DNA from 4 places in the Nonomuraea marmarensis genome. Region 4 is predicted to be linked to each of the others. Evidence: riboswitches for the same ligand, from Rfam matches in the RefSeq annotation. Region 4 holds a riboswitch; each other region holds the start of a gene.
What was found. A riboswitch is a leader RNA that binds a small molecule or an ion and turns the genes downstream of it on or off. The one in region 4 is predicted to bind cyclic di-AMP.
Positions count from the first base shown of each region.

Region 1: linked by a shared signal. The riboswitch ahead of ACFLIM_RS23825 (glycoside hydrolase family 25 protein) and the one ahead of ACFLIM_RS16930 (C40 family peptidase) in region 4 are both predicted to bind cyclic di-AMP.
Region 2: linked by a shared signal. The riboswitch ahead of ACFLIM_RS24355 (hypothetical protein) and the one ahead of ACFLIM_RS16930 (C40 family peptidase) in region 4 are both predicted to bind cyclic di-AMP.
Region 3: linked by a shared signal. The riboswitch ahead of ACFLIM_RS00590 (glycoside hydrolase family 25 protein) and the one ahead of ACFLIM_RS16930 (C40 family peptidase) in region 4 are both predicted to bind cyclic di-AMP.

Region 1 covers NZ_JBICRM010000014.1:133,407-138,325, reverse strand. Annotated here, with positions in the region: gene ACFLIM_RS23845 (alkaline phosphatase D family protein) at 1-190, opposite strand, end outside; gene ACFLIM_RS23840 (CoA transferase) at 324-581, opposite strand; gene ACFLIM_RS23835 (methyltransferase domain-containing protein) at 661-1,401, opposite strand; gene ACFLIM_RS23830 (MerR family transcriptional regulator) at 1,469-1,873, shown strand; cyclic di-AMP (ydaO/yuaA leader) riboswitch at 2,294-2,436, shown strand; gene ACFLIM_RS23825 (glycoside hydrolase family 25 protein) at 2,498-3,178, shown strand; gene ACFLIM_RS23820 (MFS transporter) at 3,421-4,818, shown strand.
Region 2 covers NZ_JBICRM010000015.1:19,968-24,886, reverse strand. Annotated here, with positions in the region: gene ACFLIM_RS24365 (DUF4032 domain-containing protein) at 1-587, shown strand, start outside; gene ACFLIM_RS24360 (alpha/beta fold hydrolase) at 592-1,437, opposite strand; gene ACFLIM_RS24355 (hypothetical protein) at 1,493-2,032, opposite strand; cyclic di-AMP (ydaO/yuaA leader) riboswitch at 2,214-2,350, opposite strand; gene ACFLIM_RS24350 (DUF5302 domain-containing protein) at 2,512-2,664, opposite strand; gene ACFLIM_RS24345 (MDR family MFS transporter) at 2,763-4,214, opposite strand; gene ACFLIM_RS24340 (PadR family transcriptional regulator) at 4,271-4,768, shown strand; gene ACFLIM_RS24335 (rod shape-determining protein) at 4,878-4,919, shown strand, end outside.
Region 3 covers NZ_JBICRM010000001.1:109,364-114,282, forward strand. Annotated here, with positions in the region: gene ACFLIM_RS00580 (B3/B4 domain-containing protein) at 1-640, shown strand, start outside; gene ACFLIM_RS00585 (DUF488 domain-containing protein) at 656-1,006, opposite strand; gene ACFLIM_RS00590 (glycoside hydrolase family 25 protein) at 1,044-1,772, opposite strand; cyclic di-AMP (ydaO/yuaA leader) riboswitch at 1,785-1,931, opposite strand; gene glnA (type I glutamate--ammonia ligase) at 2,293-3,717, opposite strand; gene ACFLIM_RS00600 (hypothetical protein) at 3,810-4,853, opposite strand.
Region 4 covers NZ_JBICRM010000009.1:64,876-69,794, forward strand. Annotated here, with positions in the region: gene ACFLIM_RS16920 (cytochrome P450) at 1-166, opposite strand, end outside; gene ACFLIM_RS16925 (LuxR C-terminal-related transcriptional regulator) at 349-561, shown strand; gene ACFLIM_RS16930 (C40 family peptidase) at 718-1,674, opposite strand; cyclic di-AMP (ydaO/yuaA leader) riboswitch at 1,767-1,910, opposite strand; gene ACFLIM_RS16935 (amino-acid N-acetyltransferase) at 2,186-2,767, shown strand; gene ACFLIM_RS16940 (RDD family protein) at 2,853-4,145, shown strand; gene ACFLIM_RS16945 (RDD family protein) at 4,271-4,759, shown strand.

The sequences.
Region 1 (4,919 bases), on a different contig from region 4:
GACGGGTCCACAACACGACACTGTGATGATCGGGATCGCCGGAGGCCACCCCCAGGGTGAACGGGACCGCGTCCACATCGTCGGCGTGCGCCATCGCGGGTTGGGCGATCTGCCCGACCGCCAGGACGCCGAGGGCGCCGCCCGCCAGGGCGAGGAAACCCCTGCGATGCAGGGTGCTTTGTTGATTCACCCGGAAGAGCTTGAGTCAAGCTAGCACCGCTCCGGTTTCACCATGATGAATGATCAAAATACAGGACAAGTCGGTTGATCGACGACATATCCGCCCGAATACCAGGTACGGCCTCGGCAGCTTCACCGACGTCCTAGTCCTGGAGCCACTCGGCCAGGACCTCTGCCGTGTGCTCGCCGAGACGAGGCGGCGGGAGCCGTACGGAGCCAGGTGTCCTGGACAGTTTCACGGTGACGCCGGGCAGGGGCACGGAGCCGAGCGAGGGGTGCTCGACCTCGGCGATCACCCCGCGGTGCCGCAGCTGCGGATGGTGTACGGCCGGCGACGGCCGGCTCGGCACCATCGGATGGGCCGCCTGCCCGCTGCCCCGGTGACGCGGCCTGCCGGTCACGCCGGCGTCCGCCGACTCCGGTAGACCTCCGGCATGATGCGCGGCCTTGGCGAGCTCGCGAACCGCCGCGGCGCGTGCGCTACTCCTCAGGTCGCGAGGCCGAGGCCATGAAGATCGGCAACGCCAGGAACATGCGACCTGCCTGGGCTCGTTCCTTCTGCTCGCTCACCCACGCCGCTTCCTGCTCAGGGGTGACGGCTCCGGCCGCACGGGCGCCCTCCGCGATGCCGGTGAGCATGGGCAGCATGGCCGCGTCGGTGAAGACGCTCATGTGCGCCTCCACCGCGACGTCCTCGAACCCGGTGTCGAGCAGCAGGTTGCGGTAACGGCGGGCCGCCCGCGGATTGGCGGTCAGGTCGGCGCGGGCGTGCACGATGGTCCGGGTGAGCGCCGGGTCGTCGGAGTCGATGACGAAGGTGTCCCAGTCCTGCCCGATGAGCACGACGCGACCGCCCGGAGCGAGCACCCGCTTGGCCTCCTCCAGCGCCTTGGCCGCGTCGGCGAGCTCGTGGAAGACCTTCTCGGCTCGATACCCGGCGACCTCGCCGTCCTCGAGCGGCAGGCCGAAGGCGTCGCCGATCCGGAAGTCGGCCTGCGGCCACCGACGGCGGGCCACCGCGATCATCTCCTCGCTGACGTCCACGCCGATCGCCCGCGCCCCGCGCTCCCCCAGCTCGTGTACCGCACGTCCCGCGCCGCAGCCCACGTCCACCACGGCCGCGCCGTCCGGGAGGCCGAGCAGCTCGGACGAGCGCGCCCGCAACGCGACCGCCCCCGGCAACGCGTCGACGACGTCGAGCAGCTGAATGAATGATTCCATGTGTTCCGTCGTTTTGGACATGCGAGCCAGCATGCGACTTAATGTCGGCATGAAGTCAAATGCGACCATGAGCATCGGCGACATCGCGGAGCGGTTCGGGCTGGCCACGCATGTCCTGAGGCACTGGGAGGCCATGGGCCTGCTCTGCCCGGCCCGGATCGGCGGGGAACGCCGCCGATACGGGCCCGACGACCTCTACCGGGTGGCCGTGATCCTGCGCGCCAAGGAAGCCGGATTCAGCCTCGACGACATCCGCGAGATGATGACCACCTCGGACGCGGCGGAACGGCGTGGTGTCCTGCTGCGCCGTCGGGCGGAGCTCGCCCGGCGCATCGCCGAGGCGCAGGCGTCGCTCGAGCTCATCGACTGCGCACTGGACTGCGACCACGAGGACTTCACCAGCTGTTCCCATTTCCAGTCCATGGTGGCCGAGCGGATCTCCGTATCCTCCCCGCCACACGTGCGAGTGTGAGCCGGGCCGCCACCGCGAGGGGGCCACGCCCCTCGCACCGGCAGGCATCAGCTATTAGGCAGGATAGTAGGAAGCGCCACTTGCCACGCAGGAGATCAGCCTGGGCCTTCGGCCAGAGCAAGGCAACGGCGGCATGGACTTCGGGCCGGTACAGAAGGCGCCCCTGCTCAGCCACATCGAATCGCCGGCCACGAAGTTGCTGATCGGTCCCGGAGCGGACGGTGCCGGAAGCCCGTCTCGGTTCGCAAGGTGCTTCAGGCGCTGCAGCGCCACCGGGTTCTCGCCTACACGACTGTGATGTCGCACTCGCAAAACTTGCGGTTTGTCTACTTGTCAGGCTTTTGGTTAATACGTTATCTTCTGCGAAATACATCCGGTTTGTCCGGTCGCTACTTTGAGCATCGCATGACATCGCAGGCGCGCCTGTGACCGCTGAGTCCGCCTGCGGGCGGAACCGGGGACCCGTTCGTACTACTTGGGGTGAATTGGCACGGATAGTGCCATAGGGCAGCTTCCACGCCCGAACCCGTCAGCTAACCCGGTAAGCGGTATGGAAGCAAGGAGAACTCCCTACCGATGGCCGACCACCGTCCTACCCCAGCCCCGAAGATCAACATCGCCCGAATGGCCACTCCCGGAATCGTGCGTAAGCTCGCGGCGACCGCCTTGCTGACCATGATCACCGCCGTGGCTGGTGCGTCCGTCGCCAGTTCCGCGCATGCCCATGAGTTCGCCTACGGCCAGGACGTCTCCAACTACGAGCCGGCGCACGACTGGGCTGCCAGTGGCGCGGAGTTCGGCATCGTCAAGGCGACCGAGGGCACCGACTTCACCGACCGCGCCTTCGCCCGCCACTGGGCCGAGATGGCCGGGCAGAACATGGTGCGCGGCGCCTACCACTACGGTCGCCCGGCCAACGACCCCGTCGCCGAGGCCGACTTCTTCCTGTCCGTGGTGAACAAGCAGCCGGCCAAGCCCGGTGACCTCCTGGCCCTGGACCTGGAGACCACCGACGGCAAACCCGCGGCCTACGTCAACGCTTGGGCCAAGACGTGGCTGGAGCGGGTGAAGGCCAAGACCGGCGTCACCCCGTTGTTCTACTCCGGCTGGAACTTCGCCAGCAAATACGGTCAAGGCCTCGGCCAGTATCCGCTGTGGGTCGCCCACTACAGCAAGGCCAAAGGTACGGTCACGCCACCCCCGCCGTGGAAGACGTGGACCATCCACCAGTACACCGACAGCCCGGTGGACCAGAACGTCTCCTCCGTGAGCCTGGACCAACTCCGCGCCCTGGGCCGTAAGTAGCCAGAGTGTCTGGACGCGCGGCCCGCCCCTTGGGTGCCCCGCGCCGACCGATCAGTGTCCGCGGGCTGCGCAAGCGCTTCGGCGAACTGGAGGTGCTCAAGGGCGTCGGCCTGGACGTCGAGCGGGGCGAGGTGGTCGTACGGCACGCGCCGCGCGAGCAGCTAATTCGTACAAGAGTGTTCAGGTTTTGGCCATAAGGGGCTACAGTAAGTCGAACATCAGTGTTTACTTACGGAGGCCTCGTGACTGACTCAGCCACGCAAGCGGTGCCGGACTCGCGGCGGTGGATCGCTCTCGTGCTGCTCTGCGTCGCCCAGTTCATGCTGATCCTGGACGTTACGGTGATCAACGTGGCGCTGCCGAGCATCGGCTCCGGCCTGGACCTCGACCGCGCCTGGCTCACCTGGGCCGTCACCGCCTACACGCTGTGCTTCGGCGGGCTCATGTTGCTCGGCGGCCGCCTGGGGGACGCCTACGGCACGCGCCGGATCCTGCTGGCCGGCCTGACCCTGTTCACCCTCGCCTCGCTGGTCACGGGCCTGGCCACCAGCGGGCCCGTACTGATCGGCGGACGGCTCGCCCAGGGCGTGGGCGCGGCGCTGCTGTCCCCGTCCGCGCTGGCCACCATCACCCGCACCTTCCACGGCGCCGAACGCGGCAAAGCGCTCGGCGCATGGGCGGCGCTCGGCGGAGCCGGATTCGCGGCGGGCGCGCTGCTCGGCGGGCTGCTGACCGCATGGCCCGGCTGGCGCTGGGTGTTCTTCATCAACGTCCCGGTCGGGCTGGCCGTGCTGGTTCTGCTGCCCCGCATGGTCGCCGCGCACCGTCCCGCGCGCCGGCGGCGCATCGACCTGCCCGGCGCCGTCCTGGCCACCGGGTCGACCGCGGCCCTCGTCTACGGCCTGGTCAACGTGGGCGACTCCGGATGGGGGTCGGCCACGACCCTGCTCGCGCTCGGTGGCGCCCTGGCGGGATACGTTCTGTTCGCGGTGGTCGAGCGAGCCACCGCCGAACCGTTGATGGACGTGCGGATCCTGGCCCGCCGGCCGGTCGCCACCGGCGCGTTCCTGATGCTCGCCGCCACCGCGCTGCTGCTGGCCATGGTCTTCCTCGGCTCGCTCTACCTGCAGCGGGTGCAGGGCATGCCCGCGCTGGTCACCGGGCTCCTGTTCGTGCCGGTGGCGCTCGCGACCGGGGCTGTCGGGCACCTGGCCGGGCACGTCATCCATCGGCACGGCGCGCGGGGGGCCGCCGTCAGCGGACTACTGCTGGCCGCCGCCGGCGCGACCGTCCTCGCCCTGGTGGACGGCACCGCCGGGGTCATCACCGGCCTGGCGATCGGCGCGGGCGGCATCGTCCTGACGTTCGTCGCCGCCACCACCACCGCGCTCGGATACGTCTCTCAACACGAGGCGGGACTGGCTTCCGGCGTGGTCAACACCTTCCACGAGGTCGGTGGGTCAGTCGGCGTCGCGGTCGTATCCGCGATCGCAGCTCGCGGCATCGAGGCCGGCACGGCCAGCGGTTTCCCTGCCGCGTACGCGGTGGCGGCGGGCGCGGCGGTCGTCGCCGCACTCATCGCGGTCGCGCTCGTCCCGAAGGGCAAGGCGCACCTGCCCGAAGGCGTCCATCTCCACTGACTTTCTGCAGGGACAACCGATGACAAGGTCCGCGACCAGCGCCATCGCGCCCGGCAACGACCCGTTCCCGCCGGAGGGCTCCCCTGTGTTGCCGGCCGAGC
Region 2 (4,919 bases), on a different contig from region 4:
CGATCGACCCCATGGACACCGCCGAGGACGTCGTCACCCGCTACCACCGCCTGTGGGACGAGATCACCCAGAGCGAGATCATCGAGGAGGTGGACTGGCACCGGGTGGAGCAGCGGATCAGGCGGCTCAACCTGCTGGGCTTCGACGTGGCCGAGATGATGGTGCGGCGCAAGGTCGGCACCGGGCGGCTGATCGTCCGCCCGAAGGTCGTGGACGCCGGGCACCACCAGCGGCGGCTGCTCAGGCTGACCGGGCTCGACGTGGAGGAGAACCAGGCGCGGCGGCTGCTGAACGACCTCGACGGGTTCCGGGTGGCCAAGGGGCTGCGGCACGAGGACGAGGCCATCGTGGCGCACCGGTGGCTGGCGGAGGTGTTCCAGCCGACGGTCGAGGCCATCCCCGCAGAGCTGCGCGGCAAGCTGGAGCCCGCGCAGCTCTTCCACGAGATCCTCGACCACCGCTGGTACCTGTCTGAGGAGGCCGGCGCCGACGTGGGCCTGACCACGGCGGTGAAGTCGTACGTGGACAACGTGCTGGTCCACAAGCCCGACGAGCAGGCGTTGCTGCCCGACGAAGCCGCAGAGTAGGCACTCAGGCGGTGGTCAGCTTGGTGATCTCAGCCACGATCTGGGGCCACAGCGGCTGCGGCAGATCGTGCCCCATGCCCGGATACGTCACCAGCCGGGCGCCGGGGATGGCCGCCGCCGTGGCCCGGCCGCCCACGATCGGAACGAGCTGGTCGGCCTCTCCGTGCATGACGAGAGTGGGCACGCTCACCCCGGCCAGCGACTCCGTACGGTCGCCGGAGGCCATGATGGCGGCCAGTTGCCGGGCCGTGCCCGCGGGGTCGAAGCACCGGTCGTAGGCCAGCCCCGCCATCGCCATCACCTTCTCCCGGTCCAGCTCGTAGCCGGGCGAGCCGATGGTCGACCAGGTCGTCACCGCCTGCGCCCGCACGGATTCGCGGTCGGCGGGGGGCCGGGCCATCAGCACGGCGAGCGCGGCCTCGGACGGCGGGGCGATCGACGGGCCGGGCGTGGACATGATGGAGGTCAGGGTCAGCAGTCGTCCGGGATGCCGGATGGCCAGCGTCTGGGCGATCATTCCGCCCATCGAGGCGCCGACCACGTGGGCGGCGGGCCAGCCGAGGGCGTCCATGAGCCCGGCGACGTCGTCGGCCAGGTCGTCCAGCAGGTACGCCGACGGCGCCCCCTGCTCCGGAACGCCGTGGTCGTGGAAGTGGGTGGACAGGCCGGTGTCGCGGTTGTCGAACCGTACGACGTGGTGTCCCTGCTCCGCCAGGAGCTCGCAGAGCCCTTCGTCCCAGTGGATGAGCTGGGCGCCGAGCCCCATGATGAGGAGCAGCGGCCGTGCTGCGGGCGAGCCGAAGCTCTCGTAGGCGATTTCGATGCCGTTCGCGGCTACGCGGGTGGTCACGAGGACCAGAATGTCATTCTGGTCCTGCTCTCGTAAAGGCGCCGGGATGCCGGTCCTACTCGGACCACGCGCCGGTGGAGAAGGGGACCGGATAGTTCTTCTTGCCCGGGCCGTCGCCCCACTTGGTGATGACGTAGTCGATGTCGATGTGGCCCTGCCCGCCGACGCCGTCGACGCCCAGCGTGTCGGAGTTGAACGAGCCACCGGTCAGCTCGGCGAACGTCTTGGCGTCGAGGTCCAGCATGACGCCGCGGCTGGAGGGCTCACCAGGCCCGCGATCTCCTACGAAGAAGGGCAGCTTCTTGCCCTTGTAGATCACGTACCCCTCGGTCAGCAGCGGCCAGCTCGGGCTGGCGGCCAGCCCCTTCTGCATGGGCTTGCCGCTGGCCGGCAGTCCCGTGTCACCGGCGCGACCGGAGGAGTCGTCCCAGAAGTAGGACGCCGTGGTCGAGCCCTTGAGCAGCACCTTGTCGTCGGTGCCGGAGTCGGCGCGGGCCGCGGCGCAACAGGTGACGGTCAGCACGCAGGTGGTGGAGGCGGTGAGCAGAGCGAGGGAACGCAGAGCGAGGGAACGCAGGCCAGAGCAAGCAGACATGGAGCATCGAATCCTTCGCGCAGGGGATGGGGGATTGCGCTCGCCTGGCGGAATGCCTGGCCGGACACGAGGCCCGATGCCGGCTACGCGGAGCGCACAGGGGGGAACCTAGGGAAGGGGGCCGCTCAGTGAACGGCCGGCACTACGTCTCCTGGGGGTACGCCGCTGCTGTCCATGGGGCACGTCCTCTCCCTCACGCCTACCGGGTTAGCTGACGGGTTCGGGCGTGGAGATGCCCTACCGACACGCGGTCGGATTCACCCCACAATCAGGTGGGTCCCCGGTTCCCGACTGCTCGGGATTCGGCGCCAGCGGCGGTCCCTCTTTGGTAAGGGCCAGGTCACCGGCTGGTAATGGGCAAAAACATAGCACCGATTCGGACAAACGCCAATGATTCACCATGAACCGGGCAAAGATCTACCTTTGGTCGGGAATGAGAAAGGGGGCACGGCATGCCGTACCCCCTGCGGACCCGAGCCTCAGCCGCCGCTCTTGCGCCTGAACGATCTTTTACTCGCAGCCGGACCGTGCGCCCCGTGGATCTTCGATGGGTCGCCGCCCCTGCCACCCGCGCCCGAGTCGGCATGCTGGTTACGCTTTCGCTCCAGCGCCTCACGGAACTTGCGCTTCATTTCGTCCTCGGGAGTTTCGTCGGTTTCCGGCTCCGGTGTTTCCGCCATGAGAGGACCTCCGTGGTGTTGGGGACAATCACAGCTTCGCACGCCACCGCTTATGACGCGAAACCGACCTCGACCTTGTTCTCCGGTACGGCCGGCGCATCCAGCCTCTTGGCCGGCATCGCTACCAGCGCCACCAGGGCGACCAGCGCCCCCACCACCCCGATCGACGGGATGACGAGGGCCGCCGCGGAGGCATGCGCCGCGGCCACGCCGTGCACGAGGGCGTTGGCGGTGACCGTGGAGGTGTAGAGCGTGCCGCCCACGGCCAGCGCCACGGAGCCGCCGATCTGGCGGAAGAAGGTCAGGTTGGCCGAGGCGGTGCCGATGTACTGCGGCTCGACGGACTGCTGCGCGGCCATGGTCAGCCCGGACAACATCGGCCCCATCCCCAGCCCTATCAGCGACATCCATCCCGCCAGCGCCACGGCACCGGTCTGCAGGGTCAGGTTCAGGCACAGGAGGGTGCCCGCGACGAGGAGGAACGGGGCGGCGACGAGCCACGGCTTGTAGACCCTGGTCCTGGACGTGAGCACGCCCATGAGAACGCTGCCCACGACCATCGCCAGCGTCATCGGGTAGATCCGCAGCCCCGACTCGGTGGCGCTGACGCCGAGGGCCTCCTGGAAGTAACGCGGCAGGAACACGACTCCGGCGTACATGCAGAAGGCGGTGAAGAAGGAGGTCAAGTTCACCAGCGTGTACGTGCGGTTCCCGAACAGGTGCATGGGCATGATCGGACTGGCCGCCCGCCGCTCCACCAGCACGAACACCGCCAGCAACGCCAGCGCGAGCACGATCGGCCCGGCCACGGCCGCGTCGGTCCACGCGTTCCCGTCGAGCCCCTTCTCCGTCAGCCCCAGCAACAACGCGGTGATGGCCACGGTGAACACGGCGATGCCCGCGTAGTCCGGCCGGCCGCCGCCGACGCCTGGCCGGTTCGGCAAGCGCAGCACCACGATCGCGATCAGGACCAGGCCGAGCGGCACGTTCACGTAGAAGGCCCAGCGCCAGGTCGCGTGGTCGGTGAACAGCCCGCCGAGGAACGGCCCCGCCAGGTACGTCAGCCCCATCACGCCGCCGAGCGCGCCCTGGACGCGGGCTCCGTTCGTACTCGGCGGGAACAGCTCCATCACCAGCGCGATCGACAGCGGCAGCAGCGCGCCCGCGCCGAGCCCCTGGAGCGCGCGGAAGGCGATGAGCTGCACCATGTCCTGGGCCACCCCGCACAACGCCGAGCCCGCCACGAACACCACCATCCCGACCAGCAACAACGGCTTCCTGCCGTGCTGGTCGGACAACCTGCCGTAGAGGGGGACCGTCACCGTGGAGGTGAGCAGGTAGGCGGTCACCACCCAGACGTAAAGGGACGAGCCGCCCAGCTCGCTCGTGATGCGTGGCAGCGCCGTGCCGACGATCGTCTGGTCGAGCAGCGCCAGGAACATCCCGCCGAGCGCGGCGAGCAACACCAGTCCCTTGCCCTTGGGATTCATGTCAGTAGTCACAGGTAAATGTTTATATGTAAGCTCTGACATGTCAAATCTTCGATATGCTGGCAGGCATGTCCCTACGGATCGCGCTGCTCGGGCTGTTGTCGGGTGTGGGCCCGGCCAGCGGCTATGACCTGGCCAAGAAGTTCGAGCACTCGCTCAACCACGTCTGGCAGGCCGGGCACACGCAGATCTATCCGGAGCTGGTGAAGATGGCCTCCGACGGGTTGGTGGCGGTGGAGTCGGAGGGCGCCAGGGGGCGCAAGATCTACACGATCACGCCGGAGGGCACGCGCGAGTTGCACGAGTGGATGGTGGATCACGCGCCGTCGCTGACCATCCGCAGCGAGATCGCGCTCCAGGCGTTCCTGCTCCCGCTGCTCGACAGGGACGAGGCGATCGCGACGGTCGAACGGATCAGGGCCGGCTACCAGGCCCGGCTGGCGGTGCTGGAATGCAAGGGGGGCGAGGCCGGGCTCGGCAAATATGCGCTGAGACTCGGCTTGAGCCAGCTCCGCACCAGCATCCAGTGGGCCGACGAGACGCTGGCCGACCTCAAACGCGCCTGAACGCCAGCAGGCGGAACACCGGGTAAAGGGGTTCCGTTCCGTTCATGGTGTTGTGTTGGAGCCGCTCAGGAAATAGACCCGGCATGATGCTCGAGCCCCCGGTACCGCCATGAGTCTCCTCGGTCGTGACCTGGCGATGGACCTGGGCACG
Region 3 (4,919 bases), on a different contig from region 4:
CTTCGCGCCGGGCATCTCCACGGACGTCTCCGTCGACGACCGGCTCGCCCGGTTCGGCGAGATCGCCGCCAAGAGGCTCGCCATCGCATCGGAAGGCGAGCTGCCGGAGATCCAGGCGTGGCGGCGGGCGTTCTCGAAGATGGGCCTCAAGCCGACCCGATATCGGTGCGCCTCGGAGTCGCTGCTGCGCCGCTTCAGGAAAGAGGGATCTCTGCCGCGCCTGCATCCCGTGATCGACCTGTGCAACGCGGTCTCCATCGCGTACGCCATCCCGGTGGCAGTGTTCGACGCCTCCCGGATCTCGGAGTATGTGGAAGTGCGGCATGCGGCGGGCGACGAGACATACCTGACCTTCTCCGGCGAGACGGAGCACCCGCCGGCCGGGGAGGTCATCTTCGCGGACGCCCTCGGGAACGCGCATGCCCGCCGCTGGACCAACCGCCAGAGCGGCTATTCGGCCATCCGCGACACGACCACCGACGTCCTGATCGTCGCGGAGGCGCTGCACGACACGGCGCGGCAGGACATCGAGTCCCTCACGGCCACGCTCTCCGACGAGCTGAGCACCCTCTGGCCCGTCACCCCGAAGTCCGCGATCCTGGCCCCGTCCGCGCCCCGGTTCGAGTTCGCGGGGACGTGAGGCCGTAGGAGATCCCTAGCGGGCGCGCTGAAGATGGTCCCGCAGCACCACAGCCTGGTTGTGCTCGGTGTCCTTGGCCGAGTAGAGCAGCGTCACCGGCCCCTTCTCGGCGGCGGCGAGCAACGGTTCGACCGTCTCGGGGTGCTCGGCGAGCTCGGCCCGATAACGCTCGGCGAACTCGGCGAACCGCTCGGGCCGGTGGCCGAACCACTGGCGCAGCTCCTTCGACGGCGCGACGTCCGGCAGCCATCCGTCGAGCCGCAGGTCGTCCTTGCGCACTCCCCGAGGCCACACACGGTCGACGAGGAACACCGCGCCGCGGGCAGGCGCGTGATCGTAGACACGCTGGATGACGATCGGTCCCATGACCGGTTCCTACCCAACCACCTCGTGGCCCGCCCGGTCAGGCGGACTGGCGGCCCAGGTGGCGCAGCTGGTCAGGGGTCAGTACGGAGACGTCCTGGTCGACGGGGTAGTCGGAGTACTGGTGGATGGTCCAGGACTTCCAGTCGGCGGGCGGGGTCACCATCCCCTTGGCCTTGCCGTAGTGGGCGACCCACAACGGATATTCGGACAGGCCCTTGCCGTAGATGTTGGCGAAGCGCCAGCCGCTGTAGAACATCGGGGTGATCCCGGTCTTGGCCTTCACGTGCGACAGCCACGCCTTTTCCCAGGCGTTGACCTCGGCGACGGACTTGCCGTCGGTCGTCTCCATGTCGAGGACCAGCAGGTCCCCGCTCTTGGCGGGCTGGGCGTTCACCACGGACAGGAAGTGGTCGGCCTCGGCGATGGGGTTGTTGCGGGGGTGGCCGTAGTGGTAGGCCCCGCGTACGATGCCCTTCTTGCCCAGCTCCCGCCAGTGCCTGGCGAAGGCGGCGTCGGTGAAGGTCATGCCCTCGGTGGCCTTGATGATGCCGAACTGGGCCGGGCTGGCGTTCCAGTCGTACAGCGGCTGGTAGTTGGAGACGTCCTGGCCGTAGGTGAGCGGCTCCTGCTCCTGCACGGCCGCGTGCGCCGGGCCATGCTCGGCGGTCGACGCGATCGCCGGGCCGGTCACGCTCGCCAGTGTGGTGGCCCCGGCCAGGAGAGCGCCGGCGGCAGAGAGGCTGAGCCGTTTGGAGAGATCGAGCATGGGGGATTTGACTCCTTGCTTCCATGTCGCCTACCGGGTTAGCTGACGGGTTCGGGCTTGGAAGTGCCCTACGGGCGCAGCCTGGGCTGGCGTCCGATTCACCCCGGGATAAAGGCGGGTCCCCGGCTCCGTGATGTGCGGATTCGGCCTGTCAACGATGCGGCAACGATCCGGCGAGTGCTCGCCAAAACGTGGGCCGTAATGCTGAAAAAGGTATATATGCCCCCATAATCATTGCAAGTGGGGCAAATCCCCTCGCAATGTACGCGTACTCGCGTAAACCCTGAATCGCCGTACCTGTAGGGATTTCAGGGCTTTGGCAAAATCTTCGGCGCGGTACGCGAGCCCGGGACCGGGGGACATTCGTGACCTCTCCGCTCGTGGCGGGAGGTGCCGGTGGGGTTCACGGTGATCGGCTCTCGACCGGCGCTTTCAGTCTTGGTGACTTTCTCGTGGCAACCGAAAGGCCATCGACCGTGCCCTCAACGGGACAGCCGATGGCCTTTTACGGGCTACGGGATCAGATGTCGTAATAGAGCTCGAACTCGTGCGGGTGCGGCCGCAGCCGGATCGGGTCGACCTCGTTCTCCCGCTTGTACGCCACCCACGTCTCGATCAGGTCCGGCGTGAACACGCCGCCCTCGAGCAGGTAGTCGTGGTCCTCCTCCAGCGCCGTGAGCACCTCGGGCAGCGAGCCGGGCACCTGCGGCACCTGGCGGGCCTCCTCCGGCGGCAGCTCGTAGAGGTCCTTGTCGACCGGCTCCGGCGGCTCGATCTTGTTGCGGATGCCGTCGATGCCCGCCATCAGCATCGCCGAGAAGGCGAAGTACGGGTTGCACGACGGGTCCGGCACCCGGAACTCGATGCGCTTGGCCTTCGGGTTGGAGCCCGTGATCGGGATGCGTACGCAGGCCGAGCGGTTGCGCTGGGAGTAGACCAGGTTGACCGGGGCCTCGTAGCCGGGGACCAGGCGGTGGTAGGAGTTGACCGTCGGGTTGGTGAAGGCCAGCAGCGACGGCGCGTGCCTGAGCAGGCCGCCGATGTAGTAGCGGGCCGTGTCGGACAACCCCGCGTAGCCGACCTCGTCGTAGAAGAGCGGCGAGCCGTCCTTCCAGAGCGACTGGTGGCAGTGCATGCCGGAGCCGTTGTCGCCGAAGAGCGGCTTGGGCATGAACGTGACCGTGTGGCCGAATTCGAGCGCGGTGCTCTTGATGATGTACTTGTAGAGCATCAGGTTGTCGGCCGTCTTGAGCAGCGTGCCGAACTTGAAGTCGATCTCCGCCTGACCCGCGGTGCCGACCTCGTGGTGCTGCATCTCGACGTCGATGCCGCACTCGATGAGGTTGCGGACCATCTCCGAGCGCAGGTCGGTGAAGTGGTCCATCGGCGGCACGGGGAAGTAGCCGCCCTTGTAGCGCGGCTTGTAGCCGAGGTTGCCGCCCTCGGTCGCCTTGCCGGTGTTCCAGGCGCCCTCGATGGAGTCGATGTAGTAGTAGCCGGCGTGCTGCTTCGTCTCGAAGCGCACGTCGTCGAAGATATAGAACTCGGCCTCGGGGCCGAAGTAGACCGTGTCGGCGATGCCGGTGCCCCTGAGGTAGTCCTCGGCCTTGCGCGCGACGTTGCGCGGGTCGCGGCTGTAGGCCTCGCCGGTCAGCGGGTCGTGCACGAAGAAGTTCAGATTGAGCGTCTTGTGCTGGCGGAACGGGTCCACCACGGCGCTGGTCGGGTCGGGCAGCAGCAGCATGTCGGACTCGTGGATCGCTTGGAATCCGCGGATCGACGAGCCGTCGAACATGAGTCCGTCTGTGAAGACGCTCGCGCCGAAGTTCTCAACCGGGAAGGTGAAGTGGTGAGTCGTCCCCGGCAGGTCTGTGAACCTGACATCGACGAACTGCACCCCTTCGTCACTGATGAACTTCAGGACGTCGTCGGCGGAGTTGAACACTCTCGAACCTCCCTGGGACTGGCCATCATGCCGACGTTAGGCCGTGGCCGTTTCCGAATGGTGTCTCGTTTGTTTCACACATGTTACGTAGGTCAGGTGCCCTGCGACGCCTCGCAGCCGTCGTCGCTGCTCGGCTCGTCGTCCAGAACGTAGGGATCTGAGGGTGGTCCGGTGGCACCCACCTTGTCCTCAGGCGAATCCTCGTAGTAGGGGTGAATGAACCCGTCCTCCACGTCGCAGCGGGCGGGCGTCGCGCTCGCACCCCACCCGTCCACCCAGACGACGAGCCGGCCGGACTCGCGGTACAACTGCACGCTTCCGGTGGGATGGGTGACGAGCCTGACGGTGGTGGCGGGCTGGCCGGGGCGGTGCACCGCGTAGACGACCAGGTGGTTCAGCTTCACCTCGACCCCGCGCAGGCCGTCTTCCCGGAACGTGCCCAGCGTGGCCTGTCCTCTCACCTTGATGACCTCGGTGGTGAGCTCGGCCGTCTTCGGGGCGAAGCTGTTCACCATGGGCCGGTTGGGCTCCTTCGAGTCGTCCAGGTCATCGCGGAACCAGTCGCGTTGCTCGCGGTCCAGCAACTTGGCGAAGGCGTCCGGATCTCCGCCCAGCAGCGTCTTCTTGTCGAGGTAGGCGGCGGCCAGCAGCTCGCGCGTCCGCTCCAGCCCCTTGGCCACGTCCTTCTTCGACAACCCGCCCAGCGCCTTCGCCTCCGGCAGCACGAACCCGTCGATCCCGTCGGCGTAGTCCTCGGCCGGGGACCCGGCGAACGGGCTCACCACCTCCGCCGGCGCCGCGACCACCGGTGTGGTCTCCTCGGCCATAGCAACCACCGGCGTGGTCTCTTCGGGCACCGCGCCCGAGGGGGCGAGCAGGTCGGGCCGGAACATGACCACCACGCCCGCGGCGGCGATCAGCGCCGTGATCGTGGCCATCGCGAGCCAGGCCCGCCCGACCCGCCGCGGCGGTCCTGTCTCGGGCCTGGCCGCCGTGGATAAGCGGGCGTCCGACCGGTCTGTACGCCGCTCTCTGGCCCCTCTTTTCGCGTCGGCCCGCATCCTGCGCTGTTCCTCGGCGTCGATCTGTGAGACCAGCGCGTTGAAGCGCTCGTCAAGGTCATCCCCGTGTGGCATGGCGTACATCATGACCGTCTCTTGACGCGGTTGGGTCACAATCCGGACCGGCCCACCGGGCGGCTA
Region 4 (4,919 bases):
GCAACCCGCCACGGGTGCGGAAGATCGCGCCGCGCTCGCTCAGCTCGCGATATTCGGCGTACGGATCGCGCAGAAAATCCGGATCGAACGGATCAAAACCCAGGACGTCGGCCGGGCTCATTGATGGTGGATCCGGCGCGCCGGAAGCCTCGACGAGATCACTCATCGTAGCCGGGGTGCCGTCGTCATATGGCGAGTACGTCACATATATCGGATCATGTCAATAGCGCTCGTCAAGTGCGGCGATTGTCATGCTTGACGACCTTTCCAGGATGCGTTTACCGTCTGCGAGGCGGCTTAGGCCTATCTGAGAGGTCCGAGTTCTGCTGTTGGGGGGGAGGGCTCCCGATGGATGTGCTCACTGAAGGCGTTGATCTGAGCCATGCGGATTTGGCGTTGCTGTCGGAGCTGGCCAAGGGAGTCACGGTCGATCGGGTGGGGAGACGTCTGGATATAAGCGGACGCACAGTACGCCGGAGGTTACGGGGCATCTGCGACCGCATCGGCGTGGCCACCGCGATCGAGGCCGTGGCCTGGGCGGCCCGCCGCCAGTTGATCTGACGGCGCCCGCGAGGCAGCGTCTGATTGCCGGGCTTCGCTCGGGGAGCTGCGGTGGATGTCCTCGCTTCGCTACGGATCCACCGCAGCGTCTGATTGCCGAGCTTCGCTCGGAGTGCTGCGGTGGATGTCCTCGCTTCGCTGCGGATCCACCGCAGCTCAGTCGGCGATGCGCACCGCGCCGGCGAACGGGCGCCCTTCGATCGACGCGACCCGTACGACGTCGCCCGTCTGGGGGGCGTGCACCATCATGCCGCCGCCGATATACATGCCCATGTGGTGCAGGTCGCTGTAGAAGAACACCAGGTCGCCGGGGCGCAGCTCGGAGCGCGAGATGTGCCTGCCCGCCGTCCACTGGTCGCCCGTGTAGTGCGGCAGCGAGATGCCCACCCGCTGGTAGGCCGCCATGACCAGGCCCGAGCAGTCGTAGGAGTTCGGGCCCTCGGCGCCCCAGACGTACGGCTTGAGCTGCTGCGTGAGCGCCCATCTTGCGGCCTCCGCCGCCTTGCCGCTGCCGACGACCGGCAGGTTGACGCGCACGGCGCGGGTGCCGGAGCGGCCCGCCTCGCCCACGGCCCGCCTGTACAGGTTGCTCTCGACCTTGGTGACCAGCTTGGTGATCTTGTCGCGCTTGGACTCGAGGTCGGTGACGATCTTCTGGACCTCGTCGATCCGCGTCTTGGCACCGGCCCTGGCGCGTTCCGCGGCGTCCATGGCCTTGGTGACCTGGTTGACCTCCTCGCCCTGCTGCTGTTCGAGCGCGTAGGTGGTCGCGGCCCGGTCGAGAAAGGCCTCGGGGTCGTCCGAGGACGCGAACGCCAGCACCTTGCCCAAGCCGCCCGTCATGTAGGCGTTCTGGGCGAGTAAGGCGGCCTTGGCCCGCTTGCCGGCCAGATCGGCCTCGCTGCTCGCCAGCGTCTTCTGCGCGGCGTCCGAGGCATTCTTGGCGGTCTTGAGCTTCTCCCGCTGGCCGTTGTACTGCTCGGCCAGCGTCTCGATCTCGGTGTGCAGTTTCTCGACCTGCTCGGAGAGGTCCTTGAGGGAGGGCTTGGGGTCCGCGGACGCGGAACCGACGGGGATGGCGAACAGCAGCACGGCGATTGTGACACTTACCACACCGAGACGGTGTGGGTGCCGGGCGCGTTCCGGGGGGCGGGCGTGCTTGCCCGCCGACTTCCCCCCACGGTTGAGCGTGCGCTTCACCAACCAGCTCCTCTCATAGACGCCTACCGGGTTAGCTGACGGGTTCGGGCCGGAGCAGCCCTACCGAAAGACTCGGATTCACCCCAGTGGTGGCTCTGGCCACCGGCGGGTCCCCGGCTCCCCTTGCGGGGATTGAGCGTGTCTCCCGCGCGACACGCGGGGAACATTGTCGCTGGACACTAATGCACTCCAGGTTCGTGCTCAACCAGAACTGCCAAGTCTGTAGAGGTTTCACAACCGAAGGGTCACAGGGTGATCTCGTGAACACCTGTGCAGAACAGACCTTATGTCCTCTTTGCCCTTGCTTCCTCCCGCCGTGGACCGGAGCGAGGAACCGTGCTCATCCGGCCACCAGATGTAACAGGATGGGCCGAGACATGGGAGTTAGGGCTGAGCCGTAATGACATCTGTACTCTGGAGAGCCATGGAGCAGGTGGCCGAACTGACAGTGACCGAGACCACCCCCGAGATCGGGGTGGTGGTCCGGCGTGCCCGCACGCCCGACGTGCACACGGTCAGGCGCCTGGTGGACACCTACGCGGGCGCGGGACCGCGGCTCCTGGAGAAGGCCACGGTGACGCTGTACGAAGACGTACAGGAGTTCTGGGTGGCCGAGCGGGACGGGCAGGTCGTCGGGTGCGGCGCGCTCCACGTGCTCTGGGAGGACCTCGCTGAGGTCCGCACGGTGGCCGTGGATCCGGAGAGCCGGGGCATGGGCGTCGGCCGCCGGATCGTCTCGGCGCTGATACAGCAGGCTAAGGATCTGGGTCTGCGGCGTGTATTCTGTCTGACTTTTGAGGTCGACTTCTTCGCGAGGCACGGGTTCCGCCCGATCCAGGGCACGCCGGTCTCACCCGAGGTCTACGCCGAACTTCTGGCCTCGTACGACGAGGGGGTGGCGGAGTTCCTCGACCTGGAACACGTCAAGCCGAACACCCTGGGCAACACCCGCATGCTGCTCCATCTGACATCGGGTGACGCGGACCTTGACCAGATGGAAAGGTGATTGTTGATACCTATGTCGATACGTTGGGCAGCACAGGCATGTGTCCTGACACGTGCCACATGCGCACTCGAAGCGAGGTGACACGGTGAGCACCGGACAGCCGCCGTATCCACAGGACGAATCCGGCGAGAACGCTGCGCCTGGCACGCCGGATTACGGGCAGCACAACACGGGCCGCCATCCTGGCGAGCCCGACCCCGACGTCACTGTGGTCGGCTACCGGGCGGACGACGCCTATGGGCAGCAGCCCCAATACGGGCAGCAGCAGCAGGGCTATGGTCAGCAACCGCAATACGGCCAGCAGCAGCAGCCTCAGTACGGGCAGCAGCAGGGCTACGGCCAGCAGGGCCATGGTCAGCAACCCCAATACGGCCAGCAGCCGCAGTACGGGCAGCAACAGCAGTCGCAGCCCGACTACGGTCAGCAGGGCTACGGGCAGCAACAGCAGTCCCAGCCGGACTACGGCCAGCAGCAATATGGCCAGCAACAGCAGTCTGGTCAGCAATATGGTCAGCAGCCGCCGTCCCAGCCTGGCTACGGCCAGCAGGGCTACGGTCAGCAGCAGTACGGCCAGCAACCCCAGTCCGGCCAGCAGCCGCAGTACGGACAGCAACAGCAGTCGCAGCCCGACTACGGTCAACAGGGCTACGGCCAGCAACAGCAGTCCCAGCCGGGCTACGGCCAGCAGCAAGGTTACGGGCAGCAACAGCAGTCGCAGCCCGGCTACGGTCAGCAGGGCTACGGCCAGCAGCCCGGCTACGGCGACCAGCAGCAGTACGGCCAGGCCTACGGGCAGCCGCAGCAGCAGCCTTACGGCCAGCCCGGCTACGGGCAGCCCTACGGCCAGCCGGTAGGCATGCAGCCGCCCGGCGCCCCCGCCCCCCTGGCGGAGTGGTGGCAGCGGCTGGTGGCCAGGCTGATCGATGGAGTCATCCTCTTCATCGTGAACATCCTGATCGGCTTCGTCTTCGGCCTGTTCATCGTCGCGAGCTACTCCTCCGTCAACGGTGGATCCGGCGGATTCCTGTCGTCCACGATCGCGGGCATCCTGTCGACGATCATCGTGACGGTGCTGTGGGTGGGCTACGAGTTCTTCCTGACCAAGATGAACGGCCAGACGGTCGGCAAGATGGTCATGGGGATCAAGGTCGTCCCGGTGGGGCAGGCCATGCCTCAGGGCGGCCTGCCGACCGACCTGGCGCTCAAGCGCGCGGGCGTGACCTGGGGTGGCTGGGTGCTCAACGTCGTCCCGCTCATAGGCTGGCTTTTCGCCTACGTGGCGGTCGCGCTGAACGGCGCCTCGCAACTGTGGGACAAGCCGCTGCAGCAGACGTTCGCGGACAAGTTCGCGGGCACTGTGGTGGTGAAGATCAAGTAGTCTGCGCGACTGCGTAAAACAGGGGCCGGCTTCCCGCCGGCCTCTGTTTTGTGTCCGGGGGTCGTACCAAAATGGGAGACCTGCACTCCCCGATTGGGGCCGCCGATGACGCGAGGTGGGGGGTTATGGCCGGGACACCGCCGCGGGCGGACGCGCTGCCCGCGGAATGGTGGGAACGACTCGCCGCCCGACTGATTGAAGCACTCGTCTTCGGGGTCTTCTATTACATTCTGTTCATCGTGCTGTGGGCCATCTTCCGAACTGTCGGGATGTTGGAGGTGTTCGACGGGCGGTTGCCGGGTGTGTTCGCCTGGCTGGCCGCCGGGCTCGGTTATGCCGGCTACGACTGGCAGGCCCATTTCAGGCGCGGCCGAACGTTCGGCAAGGCGATCATGAAGATTCGCCTGGCGCCGGCGGACCGCCCGTCCGGGGCGTTGCTCAAACGGGCCCTGGTCTATCCGGGGCCGGTCATGCTGATGGGCATTCCGGTCGTCAATCTGCTGGCCGGAATGTTGCTGTTCGGCGTCGGCTTGCTCATCCTGATCGACAAGCCCATGCAGCGCGGTCCGCACGACAGGCTGGCGGGAACGCGCGTCGTTAAAGATCTTCGTTGAGCCATCCGCACCTGCGCGGGTGCTTTTTCGCAAAATTTTCCCTTGATCCGGTAAGGAGCCTGGAGAGACTGGCATTAAGCTGTGGGGCGTCCGGGTCGCCGGATGTTGGCGCCCCTGCGACACGCAGGGCATCTGTGTACCGCTATGGTCGGTTGCGGGT